DNA from 4 places in the Janthinobacterium sp. FW305-128 genome. Region 1 is predicted to be linked to each of the others. Evidence: predicted binding sites of a transcription regulator. Region 1 holds the regulator's gene; each other region holds the start of a gene.
What was found. The regulator sigma-54, encoded in region 1, starts transcription at its own class of promoters, with help from an activator protein. The targets are predictions, from matches to a motif close to TGGCANGNAANCTGCTTT.
Positions count from the first base shown of each region.

Region 2: a site for sigma-54 is predicted at 702-719, ahead of glnA (type I glutamate--ammonia ligase). Genes of this name have one in related genera too.
Region 3: a site for sigma-54 is predicted at 1,118-1,135, ahead of pedF (cytochrome c-550 PedF). Genes of this name have one in related genera too.
Region 4: a site for sigma-54 is predicted at 3,120-3,137, ahead of IGS60_RS12555 (urease accessory protein UreD). Genes of this name have one in related genera too.

Region 1 covers NZ_JACYMK010000014.1:150,025-157,379, reverse strand. The annotation lists gene IGS60_RS25705 (monovalent cation:proton antiporter family protein) at 1-1,222, opposite strand, end outside; gene IGS60_RS25700 (SIS domain-containing protein) at 1,331-2,341, shown strand; gene IGS60_RS25695 (HAD family hydrolase) at 2,341-2,874, shown strand; gene lptC (LPS export ABC transporter periplasmic protein LptC) at 2,917-3,528, shown strand; gene lptA (lipopolysaccharide transport periplasmic protein LptA) at 3,554-4,135, shown strand; gene lptB (LPS export ABC transporter ATP-binding protein) at 4,135-4,890, shown strand; gene IGS60_RS25675 (RNA polymerase factor sigma-54) at 4,895-6,373, shown strand; gene raiA (ribosome-associated translation inhibitor RaiA) at 6,443-6,802, shown strand; gene IGS60_RS25665 (enoyl-CoA hydratase/isomerase family protein) at 6,934-7,355, shown strand, end outside.
Region 2 covers NZ_JACYMK010000015.1:28,378-35,732, reverse strand. The annotation lists gene IGS60_RS26205 (rhodanese-like domain-containing protein) at 1-430, opposite strand, end outside; gene glnA (type I glutamate--ammonia ligase) at 817-2,232, shown strand; gene IGS60_RS26195 (DUF4124 domain-containing protein) at 2,379-2,888, shown strand; gene glnL (nitrogen regulation protein NR(II)) at 2,896-3,984, shown strand; gene ntrC (nitrogen regulation protein NR(I)) at 4,033-5,523, shown strand; gene corA (magnesium/cobalt transporter CorA) at 5,662-6,627, shown strand; gene IGS60_RS26175 (GAF domain-containing sensor histidine kinase) at 6,762-7,355, shown strand, end outside.
Region 3 covers NZ_JACYMK010000021.1:88-7,442, reverse strand. The annotation lists gene IGS60_RS27835 (ABC transporter substrate-binding protein) at 1-570, opposite strand, end outside; gene pedF (cytochrome c-550 PedF) at 596-1,081, opposite strand; gene rtcA (RNA 3'-terminal phosphate cyclase) at 1,212-2,231, opposite strand; gene IGS60_RS27820 (RtcB family protein) at 2,248-3,483, opposite strand; gene IGS60_RS27815 (RNA-binding protein) at 3,756-5,327, opposite strand; gene rtcR (RNA repair transcriptional activator RtcR) at 5,534-7,138, shown strand.
Region 4 covers NZ_JACYMK010000005.1:143,098-150,452, reverse strand. The annotation lists gene ureC (urease subunit alpha) at 1-1,517, opposite strand, end outside; gene IGS60_RS12565 (urease subunit beta) at 1,519-1,848, opposite strand; gene IGS60_RS12560 (urease subunit gamma) at 1,879-2,181, opposite strand; gene IGS60_RS12555 (urease accessory protein UreD) at 2,223-3,065, opposite strand; gene IGS60_RS12550 (GGDEF domain-containing response regulator) at 3,220-5,430, opposite strand; gene IGS60_RS12545 (HAMP domain-containing sensor histidine kinase) at 5,606-7,355, opposite strand, start outside.

The DNA.
Region 1 (7,355 bases):
TGGCGATCTTCGTCAGGGCCAGCGATTGCATCATCCAGTCGTTGGCGGCCAATTTCATGACGATGGCGTCCGACTTGGCGATGAGGAAGGGCGCCACCAGCATCGACAGCACCATCGAGGCCAGCACCACCTGCACGACGAACGGGTCCATCAGCTTGATGCCTCCAGCCAGATTCAGCAGCACGAAGCCGAACTCGCCCGCCTGCGCCAGCGCCAGGCCCGTGCGCAATGACACGCCCGTCGATGAGCCGAACAGCCGGGCCAGGCCCGCGATCAGGGTGAATTTCAGCAGCACGGGGCCGCACAGCAAGAGCAGGACGAGCCACCAGTTGTCGAGCACCACGCGGATATTGAGCAGCATGCCGACGGTGATGAAGAACAGGCCCAGCAGCACGTCGCGGAACGGTTTGATATCCTCTTCCACCTGGTGCTTGAATTCCGTTTCGGAAATGAGCATGCCGGCAACAAACGCCCCCAGGGCCAGCGACAGCCCGGCGCGCTCCGTGATCCAGGCCGCGCCCAGGGTGATCAGCAGCAGGTTGAGCATGAACAATTCCTGCGAGCGGCGCTTGGCGACGATGGTCAGCCAGCCGCGCACCATCTTCTGGCCGAGGAACAGCAGCAAGATCAGCACGACCAGGGCCTTGCCGCCGGCCCAGGCCAGGGTTTCGGCCAGGTTGTCCGAATCGCGCGTGAGGGCGGGAATCAGGATCAGCAGGGGCACGACGGCCAGGTCCTGGAACAGCAGGATGCCGATGATCTTGCGGCCGTGTTCGCTTTCGAGTTCCAGCCGCTCCGTGAGCATTTTCGAGACGATGGCCGTCGACGACATGGCCAGCGCGCCGCCCAGGGCGAACGCGGCTTGCCAGCTCAGGTGGATGTAGGCGGACAGGTAGCGCCCGACGAACCAGCCGAAGACGACGGTGGCGATGATGGTGGTGACCACCTGCGCCATGCCTAGGCCGAAAACGATGCGCCGCATGGCGAGGAACTTGGGCAAAGAAAACTCGAGCCCGATGGAAAACATCAGGAAGACGACGCCGAACTCGGCCAGGGTATGGCTGGCTTCGTTTTCCGCCGCCAGGCCCAGCGCATGGGGGCCGATAACGATGCCGACGGCCAGATAGCCGAGCATGGGCGGCAAATGCAACATTCTGAAAGCGACCACGCCCAGCACGGCGCTGCCGAGTAACATCAGGGTCAGTTCAAGCGAGGAAAACATGGGTTGCCCGGTACGGTCAATGGAAATCGTTGTTTGTTGTGACTGGCAAGTTTTTTGCTTTCCTAATTCGTTTATACTTTGGGCATGAGTGTAACCCATGAAAAAACAATGCTGAAAGCTTTTGACCGAATTGACATGCAAGCGACGACCGAGCGCGCCGTCGCGCTGGCCCGCACCACCTTGCAGATCGAGTCCGACGCCATCAATGCGCTGCACGCGCGCCTGGCAACGGACGACAGCGTGGGCCGCGCCGTGGCGCTGCTGCTGCAGTGCAAGGGGCGTGTCGTCGTCTCGGGCATCGGCAAGTCCGGCCATATCGCACGCAAGATTGCCGCCACCCTCGCTTCCACCGGCACGCCGGCCCTGTTCGTGCATCCGGCCGAAGCGGCCCATGGCGACCTGGGCATGGTCACCTCGGACGATGCTTTTATTGCCATCTCGTACTCGGGCGAGTCGTCCGAACTGATGGCCATCATGCCCGTCGTCAAGCGCATGGGGGGCGTACTGATTTCCATGACGGGTAAACCGAATTCCAGCCTGGCCCAGCTGGCCGATGTGCACCTGGATATTTCTGTTGAAAAAGAGGCCTGTCCGCTGAATCTGGCGCCGACGGCCAGCACCACCGTCACCCTGGCTCTGGGCGATGCGATCGCCGTGGCCTTGCTCGACTTGCGCGGCTTCAAGGAAGAAGATTTCGCCCGCTCGCACCCGGGCGGCGCCCTGGGCCGTCGCCTGCTTACGCACGTGCATGACGTCATGCGCAGCGGCGAACGGGTGCCGAAAGTACCCGTGGACGCCTCGCTGCTGCAGGCGCTGGAAGAAATGACGAAGAAGGGCATGGGCATGACGGCCGTCGTCGATGCGGACAACCGCCCCGTGGGCGTGTTTACGGATGGCGACTTGCGCCGCATGTTCGAGCGCGTGCAGGACTTCACGCAAGTGGCGATCCGCGACGTCATGCATGCGCAGCCGCGCAGCATCGCGCCCGAACGCCTGGCTGTCGATGCCGTGGCCGTGATGGAACAGTTCCGCATCAACCAGATGCTGGTCGTCGATGCCGACGGCAAGCTGGTGGGCGCCCTGCATATCCATGATCTGACGCAAGCGAAGGTGATCTGATGGAGAGCGTAGCGGACAACCTGGCGCGCGCGGCCAAGGTCAAACTGATGATCTTTGACGTCGACGGCGTGCTCACCGACGGCAGCCTGCATTTCGGCCCCGATGGCGAAATGATGAAAACGTTTAATGTGTATGATGGCCTGGGCATCAAGCTGCTGCAGGAATCCGGTGTGCAGACGGCCATCATCAGCGCGCGCCGCTCGGCCATCACGGCACGCCGCGCGCAAGACCTGGGCATTACCCATGTGCACCAGGGCGGTCACGACAAGCTGACGCCGTTTCGCGAACTGCTGGCGCTGACGGGCTTGACGGAAGAGCAATGCGGCTACATCGGCGACGACGTCATCGATGCGCCCATCCTGCGTCGCGTGGGCTTTGCCGTCAGCGTGCCGGGCGGGCGTCCGGAAGCGCAGGGCCTGGCGCACCATGTGACGCAGGCCGGCGGCGGCCGCGGCGCGGTGCGCGAAATCTGCGAATTCCTGCTGCGTGCCCAGGACAACTATGCGCGCGTCATGGCGCCGTTCCTGGAGTGAGGTGCGCCTTGCCGCCAGTGACCTATGAAAGAGTGAAACCCTATGCGTAAGCCAGGAGGCGCCCATCGCTGGCGCATGATTTTTACCCTGCTGGGCGCGGTCGTCGTCGCGCTGGCCAGCTTTTGGCTGCTTGAAGTGATGAACAAGAATGGCCAGGACATCAAGGCCAGCAAGAATTTGGGTGAGCCCGACTATTTCATCACCAATTTCAGCCTGGTGCGCATGGACTTGACGGGTAAGCCCAGCTATATCGTGTCGGGCAACAAGCTCACGCATTATCCGGCCGACGATTCGTCCGATATCGACCAGCCCTTCGTGCGCAAGCTCACGCCGGGCATGCCGCCGCTGAACATGAATGCGGAACTGGCGCATATCGACCAGGACAATACCCGGCTGCAACTGCACCGCAAGGTCGTGATCGACCGCGTGGCCAGTCCGAAGGCGCAGAACCTGACGGTCAGGACGGAAGCGCTGACGGTGTTTCCGGACGAAGAAAGAATGGAAACGGACGTGCCTGTCGATATCCTGACGGGTGCCTCGCGCATCAATGGTATCGGCATGAAGGCCAATAACGCCACCGGCGTGGTGGAAGTGCAGAATGCCTTGCGCATGGTCCTCCCGCCGAAACCGCGCCCGGCCGCGGCGGCAAAATGACAGAATGAAACAAGGAAACCATACTATGAAGAACATCTTGCTGTTGAGCGTATTTTCTCTGGCCCTCATGGGCGTGGCGCATGCCGAGAAGGCCGATTCCGAGAAGGAAGCCGTCATCACGGCGCGTAGCGGCCACGTCGATGACGTCAAGCAGATTCGTACCCTGACGGGCGACGTCGTGCTGGTCAAGGGCACGCTGACCATGAAGGCGGGCCGGGCCCTGATCACGGAAGACCCGCAAGGCTACCAGTTCATCACCTTCTGGGCAGATCCCGGCAAGCTGGCCACGTTCCGCCAGAAGCGCGATGGCGCCGGCGACCTGTGGGTCGAAGGCGAAGCGGAACGTGTGGAATACGACAACAAGACGGAAGTGGTGAAACTGTTTTCCAAGGCCAAGCTGACGCGCCTGGAAGGCACGAAAGTGACGGACGTGGCCAATGGCGCCTTCATCTCGTATGACAGCCGCAAGGAAGTATTCAAGATGGAAAATTCCGACAGCGGCACCAGCACCTCCGATGGCGGCAGCGTGCGCATGGTGATCCAGCCGAAGACCAAGGCGCCCGCGGCGGAGAAAGCGCCGGCCACACCTGTGCCAGGAACGAAATAATGGACAATACCCGTTGCGGCAGCACCCTGATCGTTCGCGGACTGCAGAAAACCTATGGCAAGCGGCAAGTCGTGCATGATGTCTCGCTGCAAGTCGAATGCGGCGAAGTGGTGGGGCTGCTGGGCCCGAACGGCGCCGGCAAGACCACCTCGTTCTACATGATCGTCGGCCTGGTGCCGTCGGATGGCGGCAGCATCGACATCAGCGGCGTGGACATTTCCAGCCTGCCGATCCACCGCCGCGCACAGATGGGCCTGTCGTATCTGCCGCAGGAGGCGTCCGTGTTCCGCAAGCTGACGGTGGAAGACAATATCCGCGCCGTGCTGGAAATCCAGACCGTCGAAGGCCGTCCTTTGAAGAAGGCCGAGATCGAGGAACGCCTGGATAAACTGCTGGCCGACTTGCAGATTGAAAAGTTGCGCGAGAACCAGGCGCTGTCCCTGTCGGGCGGCGAGCGCCGCCGCGTGGAAATCGCCCGCGCCCTGGCCACCGATCCCCGTTTCGTGCTGCTCGACGAACCGTTCGCCGGCGTTGATCCGATCGCCGTGATCGAGATCCAGCGCATCGTGCGCTTCTTGAAGGAGCGCAATATCGGCGTGCTGATCACCGATCATAATGTGCGCGAGACGCTGGGTATTTGCGACCGTGCCTACATCATCAACCAGGGCTCGGTACTGGCGTCGGGACGCCCCGACGACATCATCGCGAACGAGTCGGTACGCCGGGTCTATCTGGGCGAACACTTCCGCATGTAAGCCAATGAAACAATCATTGCAGCTGCGCACTTCGCAGCACCTGGCACTGACGCCGCAGTTGCAGCAATCGATACGCCTGTTGCAATTGTCTACTCTGGAATTGCATCAGGAACTCGAGCAACTGCTGACGGACAATCCCTTGCTCGAGCGCCTCGACGATCCACTCGACCGTTCGCTGCGCCTGCTGTCCGATGGGGCCTTGAGCTCCACGGCCGCGCCGGCCGAAGCGCCGCCCCAGCCGCCAGGCCAGGAGGCGCCCGCGGCGCCGGCCGAAGCGGAAACCTTTGACGGCGAGGCGGGCGAGGGCCCGGCCGCCGCGGATGGCGGCGACAGTGACTGGAGCGAGGCGAGCCGGGGCAAGGCGCCCGACGACGAAGATTCGCGCCCGCAGCTGGAGGCCCATCACTGCACCCTGCGCGAACACCTGATGGAGCAGATGCGCGTGACGGTGCTCGAATTGCGCGACCGCGCGCTGGTCGAGCTGATCATCGACGCGCTCGACGACAATGGCTACCTGGAAGAGTCGCTCGACGACATCCTGGCGCGCCTGCCGGAAGAGCTGGAAATCGATGCCGACGAGATGCGCACGGCCTTGTCGCTGCTGCAAAGTTTCGATCCGCCCGGCGTGGGCGCGCGCAATGCGTCCGAATGCCTGGCGCTGCAAATCAAGCGCTTGCCGCACATCGCCATGGTGACGCGGCGCATGGCCCTCGTCATCGTGGAAAAGCACCTGGCCTGGTTTGCCCAGCGCGATTTCAACAAGCTGAAAAAAGCCCTCGATTGCGACGATGAAGACTTGCGTGAAGCGCAGACGGTAATTCGCCAGTGCAACCCGCATCCGGGCGCCGTGTTCGCTGCGGACGTGTCCGATTACGTGGTGCCCGACGTCGTCGTCAAGCGCGCGCGCAATGGCTGGCAAGTGACCCTGAACAACGACGTCATGCCGCGCCTGCGCGTCAATGCCATGTACGCCAACTTGCTCAAGCAGGGCAAGGGCGAGGGCGCCATGGGTGCACAGTTGCAGGAAGCCAAGTGGCTGATCAAGAACATGCGCCAGCGCTTCGACACGATTCTGCGCGTGGCGCAGGCGATAGTAGAAAGACAAAAGAACTTTTTCTCGCATGGGGCCGTTGCCATGCGCCCCCTTGTGCTCCGTGAAATAGCTGATACACTGGGTTTACACGAGAGTACTATCTCGCGGGTAACAACTCAAAAGTACATGCTGACCCCGCACGGCATGTTCGAGTTGAAATATTTCTTTGGTAGCCACGTCGCCACCGAAGCGGGGGGCGAAGCTTCATCGACGGCGATACGGGCATTGATCGTGCAACTGACAGGAGCAGAAGACCCTAAAAATCCTTTATCCGACAGTAAGATTGCGGACATGCTGGGGGAACAAGGCATGGTGATTGCGCGACGTACTGTTGCCAAATACCGGGAAGCATTAAAAATTCCGCCAGTGAGCCTGCGTAAGTGTTTGTAAGTTTTTTTCGGTTCCTCTGCGGGCCGGATACGATGGACCGCACGAACCCGATCATCTTTAGGAGTGTGTATGAATCTCACCATCAGCGGACATCATCTCGAAGTGACACCAGCCATCCGTGAATACGTACAAACGAAGCTGGAGCGCGTGAAACGTCATTTCGATCAAGTTATCGATATCGCCGTGATTCTGACCGTGGATAACCTCAAAGAGAAAGAAAAACGTCAAAAGGCCGAAGTCAACCTGCGTCTGAGCGGCAAAACTGTCTATGTGGAAAGCCTGGCGCACGACCTGTATGCCGCGATCGATACCCTGATCGACAAGCTCGATAGGCAAGTGATGAAATACAAAACCAAAGTGCAAGGGCACGGTAAAGAGGCGATCAAGCATCTGCCAGACAGTTCGGAAGAAGAATTCGCCCCCGCCTAAGCGGCCCGCGACTTTCAACCGGCTGTGATCAACTAAGGGCGCACATTGCGCCCTTTTTTGCGTCCAGCGAAACGCAATGTTCGCCGCGCAGGCGCTAGAATGTTTGCACTTTCACTTCTTTCCTGCCTGCCATGAGCGACCTCGTCCAGATTTCCATCCGCCACCGCACGGGCCACATCGTGCTCGACCGTCCGAAAGCCTTGAATTCCCTGTCGCTGGAGATGGTGCGCGCCCTGAGCGCGGCCTTGCTGGCCTGGCGCGACGATCCGCAGGTGGACGCCGTGGTGATCCGCTCCAGCAGCGAAAAAGCCCTGTGCGCGGGTGGCGACATCCGTTTCTTTTACGACGCGGGCCTGGCCACGCCGCAGGGCGGCAGCGCCTTGCTGGAAGATTTCTTTACGGAAGAATATGCTTTAAATCATTTGATCCATTTTTATCCGAAACCGTATATCGCCGTCATGGATGGGGTGGTGATGGGCGGCGGCATGGGCGTGGCGCAAGCGGGGCCCGGCAACCGCCTGCGCATCGTCACGGGCCGCACGCGCATGGCCAT
Region 2 (7,355 bases), on a different contig from region 1:
ACCAGCCGCCGATCTGCTTGCGGTGGCCGTCCGCATCCTTGTCGCCTTCAAACCCTTCAAGGATGTCGAAGCAGTTGATATAGCCGTGCTCGGTGGCCAGCTTGGCGGCATGGCGCGAACGCACACCCGAGCGGCACAGGAACAGCAGCACCTCGTCTTTGCCGGCCTGGGCCGCCAGCTGCGCGAGGAAATCGGGATTCGGCACGCCGCCCGGGTAGGTGGCCCACTGCACCGCACCATGCTGGGTATCGGCGATGTCGACCCGGCCTACCCAGTCGCGCTCGGCGTTCGTGCGCACGTCGATGAGCTTGGCGGCTGCGTCCAGTTGCAGCAGCGCGTACGCTTCCTGCGGCGTCACGGCGCCGGCATACGGCGTACCTTCATTGGCCCGGCTGCGGGCGGTGGTCAGGATGTCGGCGGCGGTAGTCATGGTGTCCTCGATGAAAGTGGGCAGGTATGGTCGATTATAGTGCGCCATCCGCGCCCCGCAAACGGGAATGCCATGCTGCACGCTCAATGCACCACAACGAGGCATTTTTTAGAAATCCGCACAAAATGCACGATAATGGTGCGTTATTCGTTTTTTGCACTTGCATAGTGCATTCTTGATTTGATGCAAACTCAGCAGGAAAATCGCGGGCGGGAAAACTTTCATTGGGATAGCCGGGTTTTGCCTTTGGCGGCCAGGTCTCTTCTGGAGCTGGCATGGAATCTGCTATGATCCTTATGAGTTTTGGTGGCACGCAATGTTTGCTTCGCTTCATCAGCCCAGACGCACTAAGGTCGGCTCACCCCACATTCATTTAGGAGATACGCATGGCAATGACAGCCGCAGAAGTCTTGAAGATGGTAGAAGAAAACGAAGTCAAATTCGTTGATTTCCGCTTTGCTGATACCCGTGGTAAAGAGCAGCACGTGACGGTTCCCGTGTCGCACTTCGACATGGACAAATTCGAGTCGGGCCACGCCTTTGACGGTTCTTCGATCGCTGGCTGGAAAGGTATCGAAGCGTCCGACATGATCTTGCTGCCGGATCCAAACACGGCCAATATCGACCCGTTCATGGAAGAAACGACCTTGTTCATGCAGTGCGACGTGATCGAACCGTCGGACGGCAAGGGCTACGACCGCGACCCGCGCTCGATCGCGAAACGCGCCGAAGCCTACCTGAAATCGTCGGGCATGGGCGACACCGCCTACTTCGGCCCTGAGCCGGAATTCTTCATCTTCGACAGCGTGCGCTGGAAGATCGACATGTCGGGCTGCTTCGTCAAGATCGGTTCGGACGAAGGTTCCTGGTCGACCGGCAAGGACATCGAAGGCGGCAACAGCGGCCACCGTCCTACCGTCAAGGGCGGTTACTTCCCGGTGCCGCCAGTGGACAGCTTCCAGGACATGCGTTCGGAAATGTGCCTGATTCTGGAATCGCTGGGCATCCCGGTTGAGGTACATCATCACGAAGTCGCCGGCGCCGGCCAGAATGAAATCGGCACCAAGTTCTCGACCCTGGTCGAGCGCGCCGACTGGACGCAAAACCTGAAATACGTGGTGTGGAATGTGGCGCACAGCTATGGCAAGACCGCCACCTTCATGCCGAAACCTATCGTTGGCGACAACGGTTCGGGCATGCACGTGCATCAATCCGTATGGAAAGATGGCAAAAACCTGTTCGCTGGCGACGGCTATGCCGGCCTGTCCGATTTCGCCCTGTACTACATCGGCGGCATCATCAAGCACGCCAAGGCGCTGAACGCGATCACCAACCCGGGCACGAACTCGTACAAGCGTCTGGTACCAGGTTACGAAGCGCCGGTGAAGCTGGCGTACTCGGCGAAAAACCGTTCCGCCTCGATCCGTATCCCGCACGTGGCCAATCCAAAAGGCCGCCGCGTCGAAGCGCGCTTCCCGGATCCGCTGGCGAACCCGTACCTGTGCTTCGCCGCACTGCTGATGGCCGGCCTGGACGGCGTCGCCAACAAGATCCATCCGGGCGAAGCCGCCTCGAAAGATCTGTACCATCTGCCGCCGGAAGAAGACGCACTGATCCCTACCGTGTGCGCTTCGCTGGAAGAAGCACTGGAAGCCCTGGACAAGGACCGCGAGTTCCTGACCCGCGGCGGCGTGTTCAGCGATTCGATGATCGACGCTTACCTGGAACTGAAAATGCAGGACGTGCAGCGCATGCGCATGACCACGCATCCTGCCGAGTTCGACATGTACTACTCGCTGTAATGGCGCCACGCCGGCAACGTGCCGGTAGTGAATAAAAAAACGCGGGTGAGGCGATGGTCTTGCCCGCGTTTTTTGTTATGGCGCCACAGTGCGTTGTTGTATAGTCGGCCCAGGAACGATGCGGCATGTGCCGACAGGAGTAGAGATTGACCAAGCATTACAGAATGGCGCTGATGGCAGGATTGCTGGGCGCGGCGGCACAGGCGCACGGGCAGTTGTATGTGTGCGCCGATGCGCAAGGACACAAGACGTACACGGACAGGCGGGCTGGCGCGCATTGCCAGCTGCTCGATTTGCCGGGCGCCCTGACGGAGCCGCCACGCAAGACGGCGCCGCTGGCTGGCGCGCCTGCCCGGCCCGCCACACAGGCGGCGGCCACGGCGGCGCCTGCCGCCGGCGCGTTTCCCAAGGTCGATGGCGCCGAGCAGCGCGCGCGCGACCTGGACCGGCGCCAGATCCTGCAGGACGAATTGCGCAGCGAAGAGCAGAAACTGGCGGCGCAGCGCCTGGAATTTAACGGCGGGCAGCCCGAGCGCCAGGGCAATGAGCGCAACTATGCGAAATACCAGGAACGGGTGGCGCAGTTGAAGGACAACATCAGCCGCACGCAGCAAAATATAGACGCCCTGAAACGCGAGATCGCCAATATCCGATGACGAGACCATGACAATAGACAATTTTTCCAGCCGTCCCGCCCATCTGGCTGGCCTTGATTTGCTCGCTTCGGCCGTGATCCTGCTCGACGGCGACGGCCGCATCAGCTATGCCAACGCGGCGGCGGAAAACCTGCTGGAAAGCTCATTAAAGGCGCTGTCGCGGCAAAAGCTGACGGCGCTGTTCCTCAACCCCGAGGAGCTGGCCGGCATCTGCGCGCAGGCGCTCGAACATAAATTTTCCGATTTGCGCCAGGACCTGAGCCTGGAACGCCTGGGGCGCGAGCCGCTGCGCGTGCACAGCATCGTTAGCGCGCTCGACGCACCTAGCGACGGCGTGCTGATCGAACTGCGCGAAAACGTGCAGCAATTAAAACTCGACCGCGAGGAGCGCATCCTCGACCAGAGCCAGGTCAACAAGGAGCTGATCCGCAACCTGGCGCATGAAATCAAGAACCCGCTGGGCGGCATCCGCGGCGCGGCCCAGCTGCTGGAGCTGGAATTGCCGGCCCTGCATCTGAGCGAGCTGCGCGAATACACGCAAGTCATCATCAAGGAGGCGGACCGCCTGCAGACGCTGGTCGACCGCCTGCTGGCGCCGCACCGCCGCCCGCATATCGTGGGCGACGTGAATATCCATGAAGTGTGCGAACGGGTGCGCAGCCTGATCCTGGCCGAGTTCCCCAGCGGACTGACCATTTCGCGCGATTACGACGCCTCGATCCCCGAGTTTCGCGGCGACAAGGAGCAACTGATACAGACCGTGCTCAACATTGCGCATAACGCGGCGCAGGCGCTGGCCGAGCGCATCGAAGCGGGCGATGCGGAGCTGATTTTCAAGACGCGCGTGGCGCGCCAGGTGACGCTGGCCAAGGTCCGCTACAACCTGGCATTAGACTTGCATATCATTGACAATGGACCGGGCATCGCACCCCAGATCCGCGACCGGATTTTCTACCCGCTGGTGTCGGGCAGGGAAGGCGGAAGCGGGCTGGGACTGACCTTGGCGCAAACCTTCGTGCAACAGCACCTGGGCGTGATCGAGTGCGAAAGCCGGCCTGGATACACCGATTTCAGGATCGTTCTCCCCTTGCCATAAGCGAGGAAGTATCCCACCCATGAAATCCATTGCGGGACGCACACACTAATGAAGCCAATCTGGATAGTTGACGACGACGAATCAATCCGCTGGGTGCTGGAAAAAGCCCTGGCGCGGGAAAATCTCGCCACCAAGAGTTTTGCCAATGCGCGCGACGCCATCGCCGCGCTGGAATTTGACACGCCGCAAGTGCTCGTGTCCGATATCCGCATGCCGGGCGCGTCCGGCCTGGAGTTGCTGCAAACGGTCAAGTCGCGCTTTCCCGGCTTGCCGGTCATCATCATCACGGCCTTTTCCGACCTCGATTCGGCCGTCGCGGCCTTCCAGGGCGGCGCCTTCGAATACCTGGCCAAGCCGTTTGACATCGACAAGGCCGTCGAGCTGATCCGCCGCGCGCTGGAAGAAAGCCTGCGCGAGACCAGCGTCGAATCGGGCCCGTCGGAAACGCCGGAAATCCTCGGCCAGGCGCCGGCCATGCAGGAAGTCTTCCGCGCCATCGGCCGTTTGTCGCAATCGAATGTGACGGTGCTCATCACGGGCGAATCCGGTTCCGGCAAGGAACTCGTGGCGCGCGCGCTGCACAAGCACAGCCCGCGCGCGGCGCAGCCCTTCATCGCCCTGAACACGGCGGCGATCCCGAAGGATTTGCTCGAGTCCGAACTGTTCGGCCATGAACGCGGCGCGTTTACGGGCGCGCAGACGACCCGCCGGGGCCGCTTCGAGCAGGCCGAGAACGGCACCCTGTTCCTCGATGAAATCGGCGACATGCCGTTCGACCTGCAGACGCGTTTGCTGCGCGTGCTGTCCGACGGCCATTTCTATCGCGTCGGCGGCCATCAGCCCATGAAGGCGAACGTGCGCGTCATTACCGCCACGCACCAGAACCTCGAGCAGCGCGTGCGCGACGGCCTGTTCCGTGAAGACTTGTATCACCGGCTGAACGTGATCCGCCTGCGCCTGCCCAGTTTGCGGGAGCGGCGCGAGGATATCCCCATTCTGGTGCGCCACTTCCTGGTGCAAAGCGCGCGCCAGCTGGGCGTGGAAGCCAAACGCATGAGCGAACCGACGATGCAGTTCCTCAGCAGCCTCGACTTGCCCGGCAATGTGCGCCAGCTGGAAAACCTGTGCAACTGGATCACCGTCATGGCGCCGGGCCAGACGGTGGAAATCAAGGACTTGCCGCTGGAATTGACGCAGGGGCAGGGCGATGGCGCCGCCACCGCTGCGGCGGGCGAGGCTGCGTCGCCAGCTTTTGCTCACCAGCAGGGCGGCCAAGTCTTCGAAGCGGCCGCGCCCGTCAACGGCGCGCCGCCGGGATGGATCGGCTTGCTGGAATTGCAGGCGGCCGGCATGCTGGGCGCGGGACAGCAGGAAGTCATGGCCGTGCTGGGGAGGCAATTCGAATCGGCCCTGATCAAGACGGCGCTCAAGCATACGCACGGGCGCAAGAACGACGCCGCCGTGCGCCTGGGCATCGGCCGCAACACCATTACCCGCAAGATATCCGAACTGGGCATCGACGGCGCCAAGGACGATTGACGCCTTGCTGGACGGGGACTCTCCCGTCCGTTTTTTCTTGCGGTGTTCCTTGCACGCCACAACACCCACAGCAGGCGATAAGGTAAGCTGACGCCTGCCGGACTGTTTCGTCCGGTCTTCATTTGATTGTGGAACTGTATGCTCATAAACTGCGTGGCCTACCAGGATGGCAAAAAACTGGCCGACTTGCCGATCGACGATATCAGCGATTACGTCGAGCGCCCCGATTGCTTCGTCTGGGTGGCCCTGCTCGACGCCACGCCGGACGAGCTGAAACAGATGCAGCACGAGTTTTGCCTGCACGAACTGGCGGTGGAAGACGCGCAGCGCGGTCACCAGCGCCCGAAGATCGAGGAATACGGCGATTCCCTGTTTGCCGTGGTGAAAACCGTGGAAATGGTCGAGAATGAACTGGTGCTGGGCGAAGTCGATATCTTTGTCGGTGCCAATTACGTGCTTTCGTCGCGCAGCAACAGCTCGCAAGGTTTCCTCGGTGTCCGCGCGCGTGCCGAGCGCGAACCGCATCTGCTGCGCCAGGGCTCGGCTTTCGTGCTGTACGCGCTGATGGACGCGGTCGTCGACCGTTACTTTCCCGTGCTCGACGCGCTCGAATCGGAGCTGGAACTGATCGAGGACCGCATCTTCGACCGTGGTACCGAGCGCGACAATATCGAACGGCTGTATCAATTGAAGCGCAAGGTCATGGTCTTGCGCCACGTGGTGGCGCCCCTGATGGAAGCGGTGGGCAAGCTGCACGGCGGGCGCGTGCCGCCGCTGTGCCACGATACCCAGGAGTATTTCCGCGACGTGCACGACCATCTGGCGCGCATCAACGGCACGCTCGACACTATCCGCGATACGATCAGCACGGCCATCCAGGTGAATCTGTCGATGGTGGCCATCGACGAGAGCGAAGTGAACAAGCAGTTGGCGGCCTGGGCGGCTATCTTTGCCGTGTTTACCGCATTTGCCGGCATCTGGGGCATGAACTTCAAGTTCATGCCGGAACTGGACTGGCATTATGGCTATCCGGCCGCAGTGGCAGTGATGAGCTGTGTCTGCGGTTATATGTATTACTTGTTCAAGCGTTCCGGCTGGCTATAAAAATTTCCTGCGTATCTGTATTATTAAACAATAGCCAGGGGTACAATCGCGGCAAGTCCGTTGACTCGGGCCTTTGCTGAGGATCGCCGCGCCGGCAGCTTTGCCTGCGCTTCCCGTGCTGCGCAGGAGCATTCATGAGTATTCCGTTGTTCGATGTGAATTCGCAAGAACCCCTGTTCGATCCCGAGCAGCGGCGCACCCTGGCGGAAGCGGCCCTGCGCTCGATCACCGCCTCGACGGCGCACGCCCGTGGCGACGACTTCCTGCGCATCCTCGTCAAGGACCTGGCCGAAGCGCTCGACGTGCACTATGTGATCGCCGGGCGGCTGGTGCGCATGGACGATGGCAGCGAAGGCATCCGCACCCTGGCCCTGTGGGGCGGCGATGGCTACCAGCCGAATATCGAATACAGCCTGCAGCACACGCCTTGTCAGGACGTGACTTGCCAGAGCATGTGTTTTCACGGCAGCGATATCCAGCGTCGCTTTCCACTCGATACCCTCCTGGTCGACATGCATGCGGAAAGCTATGTCGGCATGCCGCTGATCGATACCGATGGCAAGACCCTGGGCATCCTGTCGGCCATCGACACGCGTCCCATCGATGAAAACAAGCGCTTGCTGGCGCTGCTGCTGTTGTCGATCTTCTCGGCGCGCGGCGCGGCCGAGCTGCAGCACCAGGAGCGCACCCAACAGCTGGAAGAAATCGTGCGCGTGCGCACCGAGTCG
Region 3 (7,355 bases), on a different contig from region 1:
CAAGGCTTCGGCGGCCGTATCGAAGATACGCACGTCGTCGCGGTACTTGCCATTGTCCTCGCCCAGCATCAGCATGGCCGCGATCGAGACCTTTTCCACGCCGATACGCTTGCCTGCGAGGCTGGCGACGCCATCGAATTGCGGCACGGCTTGCGCGCTGCGCGCCAGGCGCACGGTTTCCACGTAGTACGGCGCGAAGATCTCGACCTTGTCGTTATCCGCCATCAACTTCTTGTCGACCGGCACGTGCAGCATTACGTCGGCGGGACCATAGCCGAGGTAATGTCCCTTCCACACCATATTGCGCAAGTCGTCGTTGAGGTTTTCGCCGGCGGGAAAGGGCAGCAAGCTCAGTTTCAGCCCCAGCTTTTTCGCCAGCGCTTCGGCGATGTCGATATCGATGCCCGCGCCCTTGTCGGAAAACGGCGCGAACTCGTTATACACAGCCACTTTCAGGCTGCCCGACTGCTGCACTTTCTGCCAATCGGCGCGCGCCGGCGCGGCCGCGCACAGCGCCATGCAAGCGAGCGAGAGCATCGCGCGCGCGCCACGGAGTTGAAATGAACGCATGGAACTCCTTCGTTATCAGTTCGACCTAATTAGACTCGCGGCGGGTTTCCAGGTAGGTCTTGATGGCCCACATCGCTTCCTGGTTGAATACGCCCTCGAACGGCGGCATGTACACGGCACCATTACGCACTTTACCGTGACGGATGGTCGCCAGGAAATAATTATCCGTTTCCTTGTAGCACGCCTGTTTCTTTGTCTCATTCTTGATACCGAAGCAATCGCGGTCCAGCTGGCGCAAGTCCGGCGCGATGCCGCCCGAAATGGCTTCGATGCCGTGGCAGCGCGCGCAATTCTGGTTATAGGCCGAGGTGCCCACCGTCAGGGCCAGCTTGTTGCCGCGATACGGGTTTTGCTCAAGCCACTTGTCGCCCACCTTGGGCAAGCCCGTGGTGTCGACGCCTTGCGGCGTGACATTGCCGTGCGCATAGGCATGCGGCAAGGTCAGCAGGGAGGTGAGGGCAACGGCGCCGGCGGCGGCCACGCCGAGCAGGGTACGGATGGAATAGGTCATGCTGGTCTCCTTGGTTTTTTTAGTGAATATCCAAGAAGAGCAAATGCCATGCCATGCGTATATGCCCCACATCGGGCCACCCATGTATCAATTTGGAACAGCTGCAACAGCGATTGTGTCACCGCGCGCGTCAGGCGGCGGCCACCGTGCAGATGCTGCCCCGCGCCTGCTGCTCGAAAGTGATACGCACGGGCAAGAAGCGGGCAATCACTTCCGCATTCGTCAACGCATGCTGCGACACCTTGCTGCAACTGAAGCTACCGCCGCCGGCCAGCGCCATGGGCAGCAAGAGCTGGTCCGCCAGGTGCTCGCCCACGGCCGCGTCCGTCTTGAGATAGGCGCGCACCTCGTTCAACAGGCGCTTGGCCACGGATTCGGCCAGCAAGTGCTTTTCGCCGAACGACGTAAATACTTCCGTGACGTGCTCATGCTCCAATGTCAGCAACAGGACGTTGCCCGGTCCGTGCTCCGCCGGCAAGCCGACGAGACGCAGCTGCTTGCCGCTCCAGCCCATGCCGTCGGCGACACGCTCGAGCTCGCGCTGCGCCACGTTCACATGCACGCCCGCCACCACGCTTTCCGCATACCCGGCCTTCCGCTCGCCGCGCTGCAGCAGTGAAATGGGCCGCAAACGCTGGCACGGTTGCACGGTGGCCAGCACCTCGCCACCACCTGCGGGATGAAAGCCATAGCGCTGCTGCGTAATCTCCACCTCGGCGCCCATCTGTTCCAGGATGCGGCCATACGCGCGCTGCAAAAAATGCACGGGCGGCGCCATGGCATTGTGCGTGCCGCCGGCCACATGAATGGTGGACGGCCCATCCGCATGCAGCAAGGCGGGCAACAGGGTTTGCAGCACCAGGGTGCAGCTGCCGGCGCTGCCGATGGCAAAGCGGTAATCGCCGCCGCGTATGGGGCCAGGCACGAATTCCAGGCTGGCTGCGCGCAGCACCACCGGCGTCGTGCGCGCCCCGCAAATGGCGGCCGACGCCTGCACGGCCAGCAAATGCTGGCGCAACAAGCCGGGCTTGTCCCGCCCCGCGCGAATATTCGTCAGCCGGAACGGCTGCCCCGTGATCATCGACAGGCTCAGCGCCGAGCGCAAAATCTGTCCGCCGCCTTCACCTTGCGCTCCATCAATTTCGATCATCTGTACTTTCTTTCTATCAACCTTTGACGCAAACGACCTGCTTCAGGATATGCACGACGTCGACCAGCTCGCGCTGTGCCAGCATCACCGCATCGATATCCTTGTAGGCCATTGGAATTTCATCAATCACGTTTTCATCCTTGCGGCATTCCACGCCTTGCGTGGCGCGGATCTGGTCGTCCAGGTTGAAGCGCCGCTTCGCTTCCGTACGGCTCATCGTCCGTCCCGCACCGTGGCTGCAGCTATGGAAACTGTCCGCATTACCCTTGCCGCGCACGATAAAACTCTTCGCGCCCATGGAACCGGGAATGATCCCCAGTTCGCCGGCGCGGGCCGAGACGGCGCCCTTGCGCGTGACCAGTACGTCCTTGCCGAAGTGGTGCTCCTTCTGCACATAGTTATGGTGGCAGTTGACGGCTTCCACATGCGTCTGGAACGGCTTATGGATGACCGTGCGCACGGCCGCGATCAGGTTTTGCATCATCACTTCGCGGTTGTTGCGCGCGAAACGCTGGGCCCAGCCCACCGCTTCCACGTAATCGTCGTAATGCCGCGTGCCTTCGGCCAGATAGGCGAGGTCCTGGTCGGGCAGGTTAATAAAATGGGTACGCATATCCTGCTTGGCCAGTTCGATGAAATGCGTACCGATGGCATTGCCCACGCCGCGCGAACCAGAATGCAGCATGAACCATACAGAACCCTGTTCATCGAGACAGACTTCGACGAAGTGGTTACCGCTGCCCAAAGTTCCCAGGTGACGATAGTTATTCGTGTTCTTCAGCTTGGGCGTTTTCAGGCAGATGGCGTCGAATTCATCCTTCAGCTGCAGCCACGCGGCATCGACTACCGAGGGCGGCGTCTGCCAGGAACCCTCGTCGCGGCCGCGGTGACCGCGCGTCTTCGGCGACATCCCGTGCGGAATGGCGCGCTCGATGGCGCTGCGCAGCGGCCCCAGGTTATCGGGCAAATCATTTGCCGTCAGCGTGGTTTTCGCCGCCATCATGCCGCAACCGATATCGACGCCCACGGCTGCCGGAATCACGGCGCCCAGGGTGGGGATCACGCTGCCGATGGTCGACCCTTTACCCAGGTGGACGTCGGGCATGACGGCGATATGCTTGTAGATGAACGGCAGGGTCGCCGTGTTGCGCAATTGTTTTTTGGCCGCTTCTTCGACAGGCACGCCACGCGTCCACATTTTCACGGGACGGCTGCCTTCGGTATGCAGAACTTCGTATTCTTCGTTTTTCATCGCTATGCTCTTCTTCTATTGTATAGGGGGTGATGACAAGGATTGGTGAAACATTGCCGACGCATCGGCTCTGGATGTAGTTCCACCGGCATTCATCAGTACGACAACCCGACAAGGGGGGACAGGATTTTCTGCCAGGCGCAATGTGCCTGGCAGGCCGGTTTGACGCGGCTGATCGATGTAATCCTGTCGGCATTCGGGGTACTGCGGCGCATGACAAGCCTGGACAGGACGTTTCTTATGTAGTCTTGTCCGCATTCGTGCGCTTTACTTCAACACGCTGGCGCCGCGATATCGATGGCGGCGATTTCTCCCACCCAGTGGGCCGGGTCCAGCTGACCGACGGCAAAGGCGGCGATGATCTTGAAGACGTCGTCGGAAAAACCGCCGATATTCAGGATATCCTCGCGCTCCATCGCCTGTGTCGTGGCATGCGGCGAAATATCGATGCACACCAGCTTTGCCTGCGGATTGCGCTGCTTGAAAACCGTCCACTGTCCCATCGTCGCCGTGGCGCCGCTGCGCTTCGCGTCGATCCACGATTCGTTATCAGACACATAGATCACCAGGTCGGCCAGCTCCTTCCTGCTGTTCATGCGCAGCAGGGGTGCGCTGCAATTGGTGCCGCCACCGCCGATGGCCGCCAGCCTGGCCGCATTCGCCATTACGCTGTCATCGGCGCCAAGTGCGCACTGCACCACGTTGTGCTCGAACGGCAGCACCACGGCGTCCGGATTCTTGCGCAGCATGGCTGCCGCCACCAGAGCCGCCACGTCGATGCAGCGCACGTTCGAGGTGGCGCTGCCGCGAAAACCGCTAACGGGCGAGGCCATCGAGCCGGAAACGTCAGGACACACCACCACCTTGCCCGCGATCCGCGGCACGTTCGCCAGCGATATTTCCAGCGCCTGCTCCAGCGCTGCATGCACGATGCGCGGTACCTTGTCGCCGGCGGCCATGTACGCCGACATCAGTTGGTAGGGAAACACGCGCGAGCTGGCGATCGCTTCGGGATCGCGCAGCTTGGCGGCGATCAGTTCCGGCATGCCATCAATCGCGTACACGCCATGGCGGGCAAAGGTATTCAGATTCATGCGCACCATCTGCCAGCTGCCCTGGCGGGCGATCTGCGCCCAATCCTGCGCGCTCAAGGGCAGCGCCGTCAGCATCTGGAACGGCACTGCCGGTATCGGCTGCGAAGGATCGGCCTTGTATGCCTCGAACGCGGCCAGCGCCGGCGGCAAGGCATCGCGTGTATATTCCTTGCCGATCAGCCAGGCAAAGAATGCCTCCCGCCACGCTGCCTGCGGTTTCGGATGCACCATTTTCACCACGTCGGCCAGCGACGGCGCATTGCCCACGGCAGCGGCCAGCAAGGCCTGCTCGGATGCGTTGTTCAACCATGCCTGTACCAGCTTTTTCGGACGCGATCCCAGCGACTTGCGGCCCACGGCGCCCGAACGCATGATCTGCACGAAATTGCGCAGCATCTTGCCGTTGTTAATCACACGCTGGAAGGCCTGCGTAAATTCTGCAGCACCCTGCCCCGCCAGCACGGCCACTAGCAAGGCCGGCATGTCTTTCATGTAGCCCCGTTCGCGGCAGTACACGGCCGTTTGTGCGATGAAGGCTGGTTCGACCGCCTTGCACAGTTCCAGTACCATCGCCAGCTGCGCTTCGGCGCTGGCATAGAACGTCGTGTTCAGGCAACCGGTGGCCGCATATTGCGCCAGTTGATGCCGGGGCGTCAACGCGTAGGCCGGCGCGCCTTCGGCATTGCGTGCCAGTGCCGCTGGCACGGTCGCGGTCTGTTGTGCGCTCTGGAATAGCTGGGCGTTGGCCATTTTTCGTTCCTCTCTGCTCTCTACGTTTATCTCGTTGGTATCTCCTCTATTGCAAACGCCGTGCCAGCTTTCAATATTTCCTCAAACATTTCCATAAACCATTGATTTCATTAAATAATATTTTCACGTAAGCTGTGCGTTGAAAATATCCCTGCCACGGTGATTTGGAATACAATTATCTTTTAAGATAAATATTTATCCCAACTATGCAAGCAAAACGTATCGTCGTCATCGGCTTTCTCGGCACGCAGCTCGACAATGGCAGGGGAGCGGCACGCTGGGAAAAGTGGCGCCCCAGCATCGCCCTGACCCAGCATGAGGACAAGATCATCGACCGTTTCGAGCTGCTGTATGCAGGCAGGCAGTTCGATAACCTGGTGCGCCAGGTATCGCAGGACATCGCCAGCGTCTCGCCTGAAACAAGGCTGGTCGCCCATGAACTGCCCATCAGCGATGCCTGGGATTTTGAAGACGTGTATGGCGCGCTCTACGATTTTGCCAACAGCTACGCCTTCGATCCGGACAAGGAGGAGTACTGGATCCACATCACCACCGGCAGCCACGTGGCGCAAATCTGCATGTTCCTGATGACGGAAGCGCGCTATTTTCCCGGCCGCCTCGTGCAGACGTCGCCACCGAAGCGCCAGGCCATCGGCAATCCAGGCAGCTACGCGCTGATCGACCTCGATCTGTCGCGCTACGACCAGATCGCGCAGCGTTTTACGCGCGAACAGGCCGAGGGCGTGGCCTTCCTGAAGTCCGGCATCGCCACGCGCAATGCGAAGTTCAACAGCATGATCGAGGAAATCGAGCGCGTCGCCATCAAGTCGCGCGCGCCCATGCTGCTGATGGGACCTACCGGTGCCGGCAAGTCCTTTCTTGCGCGCCGCGTGTATGAACTGAAAAAATCGCGCCATCAGATCGACGGCAAATTCATCGACCTCAATTGCGCCACCCTGCATGGCGATGGCGCAGCCTCTACCTTGTTCGGTCATATCAAGGGGGCATTCACGGGCGCCGGTGCGGACCGGCCAGGCTTGCTGCGCAGCGCGCACAAGGGCTTGCTGTTTCTCGATGAAATCGGCGAACTGGGACTCGATGAACAGGCGATGTTGCTGAAAGCCATCGAAGAAAAACGCTTCTTTCCTGTTGGTGCGGATACGGAGGTGCAAAGCGACTTCCAGCTGATCGCCGGCACCAACCGCGACCTGGGCAAGGAGGTGGCGGCCGGCCGCTTCCGCGAAGACCTGTATGCGCGCATCAACCTGTGGACGTACGAATTACCAGGTCTGGCGCAGCGAGCCGAGGATATTGAGCCGAACCTGGACTACCTGCTGGCGCAGTACGGTGCGGAGACGGGCGAAAGAGTGCGCTTCAACAAGGAGGCGCGCGAGCGCTTCATGCGCTTTGCCAGCTCGCCATCGGCCCGCTGGAGCGGCAATTTCCGCGACCTCTCCGCCGCAGTCACGCGCCTTGCCACGCTGTCGGAAGCGGGCCGCATCACGGATAGTGTGGTCGACGAAGAGATCAGGCGCCTGAACCGGATGTGGCAGCATCATGATGGGCGAACCGGTCGTCCGGAAGTGGACCTGGCAGAGCTGATGGGAGAGCAGGCGGCAGCGCAACTCGATCTGTTCGATGCGCTGCAGCTGCAGGCAGTCATCCAGGTGTGCCGACAATCCAACAGCCTGTCCGATGCGGGCCGCAAGCTGTATGCCGTTTCGCGCGAGGCAAAGGCGAAACCGAATGATGCGGACCGGCTCAAGAAATTCCTGGCTCGCTTTGACCTGGAATGGGACAGTATTAGATAACAGAGGCAGCGCACAGCGCTGCTTTTTTTCGTCTGTTGCATTGGCAGCTGATGAACAGCCGGGGTCAGACCCTCCATGCCGCAAACTCAGGGGCTTGTGCTATCGCCGATGGGGGTCTGACCCCAGCCTTCGCTTGGGGCGAACGCTAAAACCGTCAGACGAAAAAAAACCCGACCATTGCTGATCGGGTTTTTCTCAAGAAACCACAGCCAAAGGC
Region 4 (7,355 bases), on a different contig from region 1:
AGTTTGAGCTGGTGCCCGATATCGAGGTCATACGCCGCCTGCGAGACAAAGGTGAACGACTTTTTCAGGCCACCGCCGAAGGCACCGAACATCATGCGGTAATGCACGGGCTGCGGCGTGGGGATCGAGGCGTTCGGGTCGCCCATCTGCGCGGCGGCGATCATGCCGCCTTTTAAAATCATCGACGGCTTGACGCCGAAAAACGCGGGCTTCCACAGGACGATGTCGGCGATCTTGCCCGCCTCGATGGAACCGACCACGTGCGAAATCCCGTGCGTGATGGCCGGGTTGATCGTGTACTTGGCGATGTAGCGCCTGGCGCGGAAATTGTCGCTGCGCGCCGTGTCGGGTGCCAGGGCGCCCCGCTGCACCTTCATCTTGTGCGCCGTCTGCCAGGTGCGCATGATCACTTCGCCGACGCGGCCCATCGCTTGCGAATCGGACGACATCATCGAGATGGCGCCGATATCGTGCAAGATATCTTCGGCGGCGATGGTTTCGCGGCGGATGCGCGACTCGGCAAAGGCCACGTCTTCGGCAATGGCCGGGTCCAGGTGGTGGCACACCATCAGCATGTCCAGGTGCTCGTCGAGCGTGTTGACGGTGAAGGGGCGCGTGGGATTGGTCGACGAGGGCAGCACGTTGGACTGGCCCACGGCGGCGATGATGTCGGGCGCATGGCCGCCGCCCGCCCCTTCCGTGTGAAACGTGTGGATGGTGCGGTCCTTGAAGGCGGCCAGGGTGTGCTCGAGAAATCCGCCCTCGTTGAGGGTGTCGCTGTGCAGCGCCACCTGGATATCCATGCGGTCCGCGACGGACAGGCAATTGTCGATGGCGGCCGGCGTGCTGCCCCAGTCTTCATGCAGTTTCAGGCCGATGGCGCCCGCGCGCACCTGTTCTTCCAGGGGCAGCGGCAGGCTGACGTTGCCTTTGCCCATGAAGCCCAGGTTCATCGGGAAGGCGTCGGCGGCCGCCAGCATGGCGTGCAAGTGCCACGGTCCCGGCGTGCAAGTGGTGGCGGCCGTGCCCACGGCCGGCCCCGTGCCGCCGCCCAGCATGGTGGTCACGCCGCTCATCAGGGCTTCCTCGATCTGCTGCGGGCAGATGAAATGGATGTGCGTGTCGACGCCGCCGGCCGTGACGATCATGCCTTCGCCGGCGATGATTTCCGTGGCGCCGCCGATGGCTAGGGTCACGCCGGGCTGGATGTCGGGATTGCCCGCCTTGCCGATGCCGAAAATCAGACCGTTTTTCAGGCCGATGTCGGCCTTCACGATGCCCCAGTGGTCGAGGATGACGGCATTCGTGATGACGGTATCCATCACCTCGGCCGCGCAGCGCTGCGACTGGCCCATGCCGTCGCGGATGACTTTACCGCCGCCGAATTTCACCTCTTCGCCGTAGATCGCATAGTCATGCTCGATCTCGATGAACAGTTCCGTGTCGGCCAGGCGGATGCGGTCGCCCTTGGTGGGGCCGAACATCTCGGCATATGCGCTGCGGGGAATGCTGGCCATCTCAATCCTTTCCCGGTGGTGTGTCTTGCAGTTCGCCCATCACTTCGCCGTTGAAGCCGTAAACCTTGCGCTCGCCCGCCAGCGCCACCAGTTCCACCGTGCGCTGCTGGCCCGGTTCGAAGCGCACGGCCGTGCCGGCCGTGATATTGAGGCGCATGCCGTAGGCACGCCAGCGCTCGAAGGCCAGCGCCGGATTGACTTCAAAAAAGTGAAAGTGCGAGCCGACCTGGATCGGCCGGTCGCCACGGTTGGCCACCACCACGGTGGCCGTGGCGCGCCCCGCATTCAAGCTGATTTCGCCTTCTTCCAATTGGTATTCGCCTGGGGTCATGAGGGGCTCCTGTCAATGTCGCTTGTAGGGTTACGGTATCGGGTGGTGCACGGTCACCAGCTTGCTGCCGTCGGGGAAGGTCGCTTCCACCTGGATGTCGGGGATCATATCGGCGATGCCGTCCATGACGTCGGCGCGCGAGAGTATCTTGGTGCCGTCCGACATCAGCTGCGCCACCGACTTGCCGTCGCGCGCGCCCTCCATGATGGCGGCGCTGATCAGGGCCACCGCTTCCGGGTAATTCAATTTCAAGCCGCGCGCAAGGCGCCGTTCGGCCAGCAGCGCAGCCGTAAAAATGAGCAGCTTGTCTTTTTCGCGGGGAGTCAGGTCCATGGTTTTCCTTGCGCTTCTTTCCTGATTAAGTGTTCCAGATGCTAAGTGTTCCAGATGCGGGGCACGACGGCGTCGCGTCCAAGCATGGCGGGGCGCAGCAACTGCCAGGCGGCCAGCATGACGCGGCGCGCCGCTTCGCTGTCGCCGCACAGCAGGCGCACCACCACCAGCGATTTCATGTGCGTGGCGCCAAACGCGGCGCCTTCCGGCACGGCGATCTCGCGCACGGCCGCCAGTACGGCGGAAGAAACGGGCCGGCCGACGGCGATCAGGGTGGCGCATACCGTGTGCCCGCCCAATCCCAGGGGGCTGGCCATCAGGGCGCCGCCGGCGGCCAGCACGCCCTGCTCCCACCACAGCAGCTTGCCGCCGCGGCGGATCTGCACCTGCTGGCTGATGCTGCCCGTGTTAAACATTTCGCCTGCGGCGCTGCGGCCCAGGCAAACGATGTCGCAGCCGATGTAGCCGGCGTCCGCCGCCAGGTCCACCTCATGGCGCAGGCGCACGCAGGCCTGGTCGAAGAAAATGCTTTCCTGCGGCAGCCACTCGATCGCCGCGCCGCTGCCCGCGCGCAGCACGATGTGCTGGCCCGAGACATGGCCGTTGGCGCGGTACCATTTGGCGGCGCCCGGTGACGTAAGCAAGGCGTGCGCGCCCTCGCCGGCCGTGGCGTCGACGGCCAGCTGGTCGCCGCCCACCACGCCGCCGGGCGGATGGATGATGATGGCGTGGCAGACGGCATCGCCTTCCGGATACAGGGGCTTTTGCACGCGCAGGGGGCCGCTGTGCGTGCGCTCGACGAGGCGGCTGACGCCATCGTGCAGCGCAAAGCCCAGGCGCAGGTGCGCCTGCCAGGCGCCGTGTGCGCTGGCTGGTGGAGGCATGACTGGGTGGCTGCTGTCTGGCATGCGGGGCAATCGCGTAAATAAGCGATTACCTAAGCAGGATATGTGCCAGCATCAGGTGAAGGAAACGTGAGAATCGTGCACCGCGTTGCAGCGAATGCACTGGCATGGTGCAGCGACCGCACCGCGGCGTTTATGCCTGGGCCATGGCCAGGGTGCGCCGTTCGCGCAGCAAGGCTGTAAACAGTGCGGCGCCCAGGGGGCGGCTGAAATAATAGCCCTGCATTTCATCGCAGCCGTGTTCCGTCAGGAAGGCGACCTGCTCGCGCGTTTCCACGCCTTCGGCGATGACGCGCATGTCGAGGTTGTGCGCCAGCGAGATGACGGAACGGGCGATGGCCGCGTCGCTGCTGCTGGTGGTGACGTCGTCGACAAAGGATTTGTCGATCTTCAGCACGTCGATGGGAAAGCGCTTCAGGTAACCGAGGCTGGAATAGCCGGTGCCGAAGTCGTCGAGCGAAATGCCTACGCCGATGTCCTTCAGGCGCGTGAGGGCCGCCACGGCCTTGTCCGGGTCGCCCATCACCGTGCTTTCCGTGATCTCGATGCCGAGGCAGGCGGGCGCGATGCCGTACTTGCGCAGGGCCGCCTCGACGAAGGGCACCGTGCGGTCCTGCGCGAACTGCTTGCCGGACAGGTTGACGGCCACCTTGATGCTGCCCAGGCCCGCATCGTGCCACACACGGATCTGCGCGCACACGCTTTCAAGCACCCATTCTCCGATAGCCGTGATCAAGCCATATTCCTCGGCCAGCGCGATGAACAGGCCGGGCGGCACCTTGCCCAGCACAGGATTATTCCAGCGCAATAACGCTTCCGCGCCCAGCATGGCGCCCGTGCGCAAGCACATCTGCGGCTGGTAATGCACTTCGAATTCATCGCGGCCGATGGCGCCGCGCAGCTGCTGCTGCATGGCCAGGCGGGCGCGGATATCGCTGCCCATGCGCTCCGTGAAGAAGGCGTAATGGTCGCGCCCCATTTCCTTGGCGCGCACGAGGGCCGTGTCGGCATGGCGCAGCACGTCGTCGAGGCTGTCGCCGTCGGCCGGGCACATGGCGATGCCGATGCTGGTGGTCAGCGCCAGGCGCTCGCCGTCAACACTCAATTCTTCGCGCAAGCCGGCCAGGATGGTTTGCGCCAGCCCCAGGGTACGTCCCAGCAGGGCATCGTCCTGCAGCAGGATCTGGAATTCGTCGCCGCCCTGGCGCACCACAGTGTCGCCCTCGCGTACGCAGCCGGACAGGAAGCGCGCCACCACCTGCAGCGCCTTGTCGCCGACGGCCTGGCCGTGCGAATCGTTGATGTTCTTGAAGCGGTCCAGGTCCAGGCACATCAGCACCACCTGCTGGCTGTCGCGCACGGCGTTCGCGCGCGCCTGTTCGAAGCGCTCGCGCAGCAGCACGCGGTTCGGCAAGCCCGTCAGCGCGTCGTGGTAGGAGAGGAAATCGATCAGATGCTGCTCGGCCTTGCGCTCGCTGATGTCGAGGAAGACGCCCACATAGTTGACGACGGCGCCATCGGGCCCGTGCACGGTGGAGACGCTGAGCAGGCAGGGATAGGTGTCGCCGCTCTTGCGCCGCGTCTGCACCTCGCCCGACCAGCAGCCGCTGCTGCGCAAGCCCTGGCGCAGGGCCAGCAGCACCGCTTCGCCCGTGTATTCGGCATGCAGGCGCATGATGTCCGTGCCCACCACTTCCTGCGCCGCGTAGCCGGTGATGCGGGTAAAAGCGGGATTGGCCGTGACGATGATGCCGGCCGGATCGGTGATCAGGATGGCGTCCTGGGTGGCTTCGAAGACCTGGCCCGACAGGCGCAGCAATTCTTCATTGGCGCGGCGGATCTGCACTTCGTGCGCCAGCGTGCTGGCCACCTGTTCCAGTTCGGCCGTGCGTTCGGCCACCCGGCGTTCCAGGTTGGCGCGCTCCTGCGCCAGCTGCAGCTGCGCCCGCGCCAGACGCACATGCGCATCGGTGCGGGCGAGGATTTCCTCGGCCTGGAAGGGCTTGGCGATGAAATCGACGGCGCCCAGCGCAAAGCCGCGCACCTTGTCGTCCGTATCGTACTGGGCCGACAGGAAGATCACCGGCACCTGCTGCAGGGACGGTATCTCCTTCAGGCGGCGGCACACTTCAAAGCCGTCGAGGCCGGGCATGCGCACGTCGAGCAGGATCAGCTCCGGCGGGCGCGCCTGGGCCGTCCACAGGGCCAGTTCGCCGTTCGGCGCCTGGCGCACCGCGTAGCCGGCGCCGCCCAGCAAATCGCTCAACAGCTTCAGCGAAGCCGGCGTATCTTCAACGATCAGTACTTCGCCCTTCGAATTCACTTCCGAAAAATCGCGGTGCATGTAGCAGTTCTCTCAGCTTTGGATGAGGCGCGGCGGTCCGTTGCCACGCTGGACAAGACATTTTCTTTGCGATGAACTACGTACTATCATCATAATCTTTATTGCAATTTAGCACCATCCATCGGCCCTACTTAGTCCGTCTTTTCAGCGAAACCGATGTTGTCAGCCCACACTTTTACGTGTGCGCCAGCGCCCCCTCATTCTCCAGCAAGCCGCACAGCTGGCGGTATTGATGCTGGTCGAGCATGGCCTGCAGCGGCGCCAGCAACGGCGCCGCCACCGCTGGCAAGGCCGCCAGCAGCAGGGCCACCCTGGCCAGGTTCAATTCGCGCAGCGCCACCAGCAAGGCGGCGCGTTCTTCCCCCGTCAGCAGCAGCAAGTCTTGTGCCCGCAGTGCCGGCAACGCCTCGGGCGCCGGCGCCACGGGCAGCGGCACAGGCGCCGGCACGGGCGCTTCGGCCGCCTGCGCGGGGATGCTGAAGCGGAAGGTGGCGCCCTGCCCCGGCGTCGACTCCACCGTCAGTTCGCCGTTCATCAGCTGCACGAATTCGCGCGAGATGGCCAGGCCCAGGCCCGTGCCATCCTTCGGCCCCGCGCTGTCGGCCTGCACGAAGGGCTCGAAGATGCGCTGCTGGTCCTCCGGGGCGATACCGATGCCCGTGTCGCTGACGGCGAACGACAGCCCCCATTGGTCGCCAGCGCGCCGCTCGCCGCGCACGCGCAGGGTGACTTCGCCGCCGCCGGCGAACTTGACGGCGTTCGACATCAGGTTCAGCAGCACCTGGCGCAAGCGTGTCGCATCGAGCAGCACGGCCGCCGGCAGGCTCGCGCAATCGAGGCGCAGGGCCAGCCCCTGCTGCTCGGCGCGCATGCCCAGCATGTCCATCACTTCCTGCAGCAGCGGCGCCAGCGCCACCACGGCCGTCTGTGCCTGCAGGCGCCCCGCCTCGCCCTTCGACAGTTCGAGAATTTCATTGATCAGGGTGAGCAAATGGTTGCCCGAGCGGTGGATGATGGCCAGGTTGCGCTTCTCATCGTCCTGCATGTTCGGCGAGGCGGCCATCAGGCGCGAAAAGCCGATCACGGAATTCAAGGGCGTGCGCAGTTCATGGCTCATGTTCGCCAGGAAGGTGCTCTTGGCGCGGTTCGCTGCCTGCGCCTGGCTGACGGCCACCGACAGGGCGCTCGTGCGCTCGGCCACCAGTTCTTCCAGGTGATGGCGGTGGCGCAGCAGTTCCAGTTCCGCCTCGCGGTGCGCCGTGATGTCGTAGTTCGAGCCCACCAGGCGCATGGGGCGGCCCTGGCCGTCACGGAAGATCACGGCATCGGCCTTGATGTAGCGGATGGCGCCGTCGGGCCACAGGATGCGGTACTCATGCGTGAACGCCTGGCCGGCACCCAGCGCGGCGCGCAGGGCCTCCTTGGCGGCGGGCACGTCGTCCGGCGCCAGCGCCCTGCGCCAGATCGCCGCCGGCGCCATGCCGCTTTCCGCGTCGGCCTTGAACTGCGCATACATCTGTTCATCCCACTGCAAGGCATCGCTGCTGACGTTCCAGTCCCAGATGCCGATGCTGGCCGCGCCGGTGGCCATCTGCACGCGCTCCTCGCTGCGCTGCAGGGCGCGGTAGCGGCTGTCGAGCAGCGCCACCATGTCGCGGATGGAACGGTACAAGGTGCGCAGCTCGCCCAGGAACCACGCTTTCGGCGGCGTGCCGGGCGCTTCGCCCTGCCCCGCCTGGATGCCGGCCGCATACTGGCCGATCGCCTTCAGGGGCTTGAGCATCAGACACCACATGAGCAGCCAGATGCTGGCCACGAGGATCACGTCGAGCGCCACGATCATGGCGCCGATGCCCAGCGCGCGCTGGCGCAGCTGCGCGTGCAGCAGGGCCGGCGTCGCATACACGGCCACGCTGCCGATGACC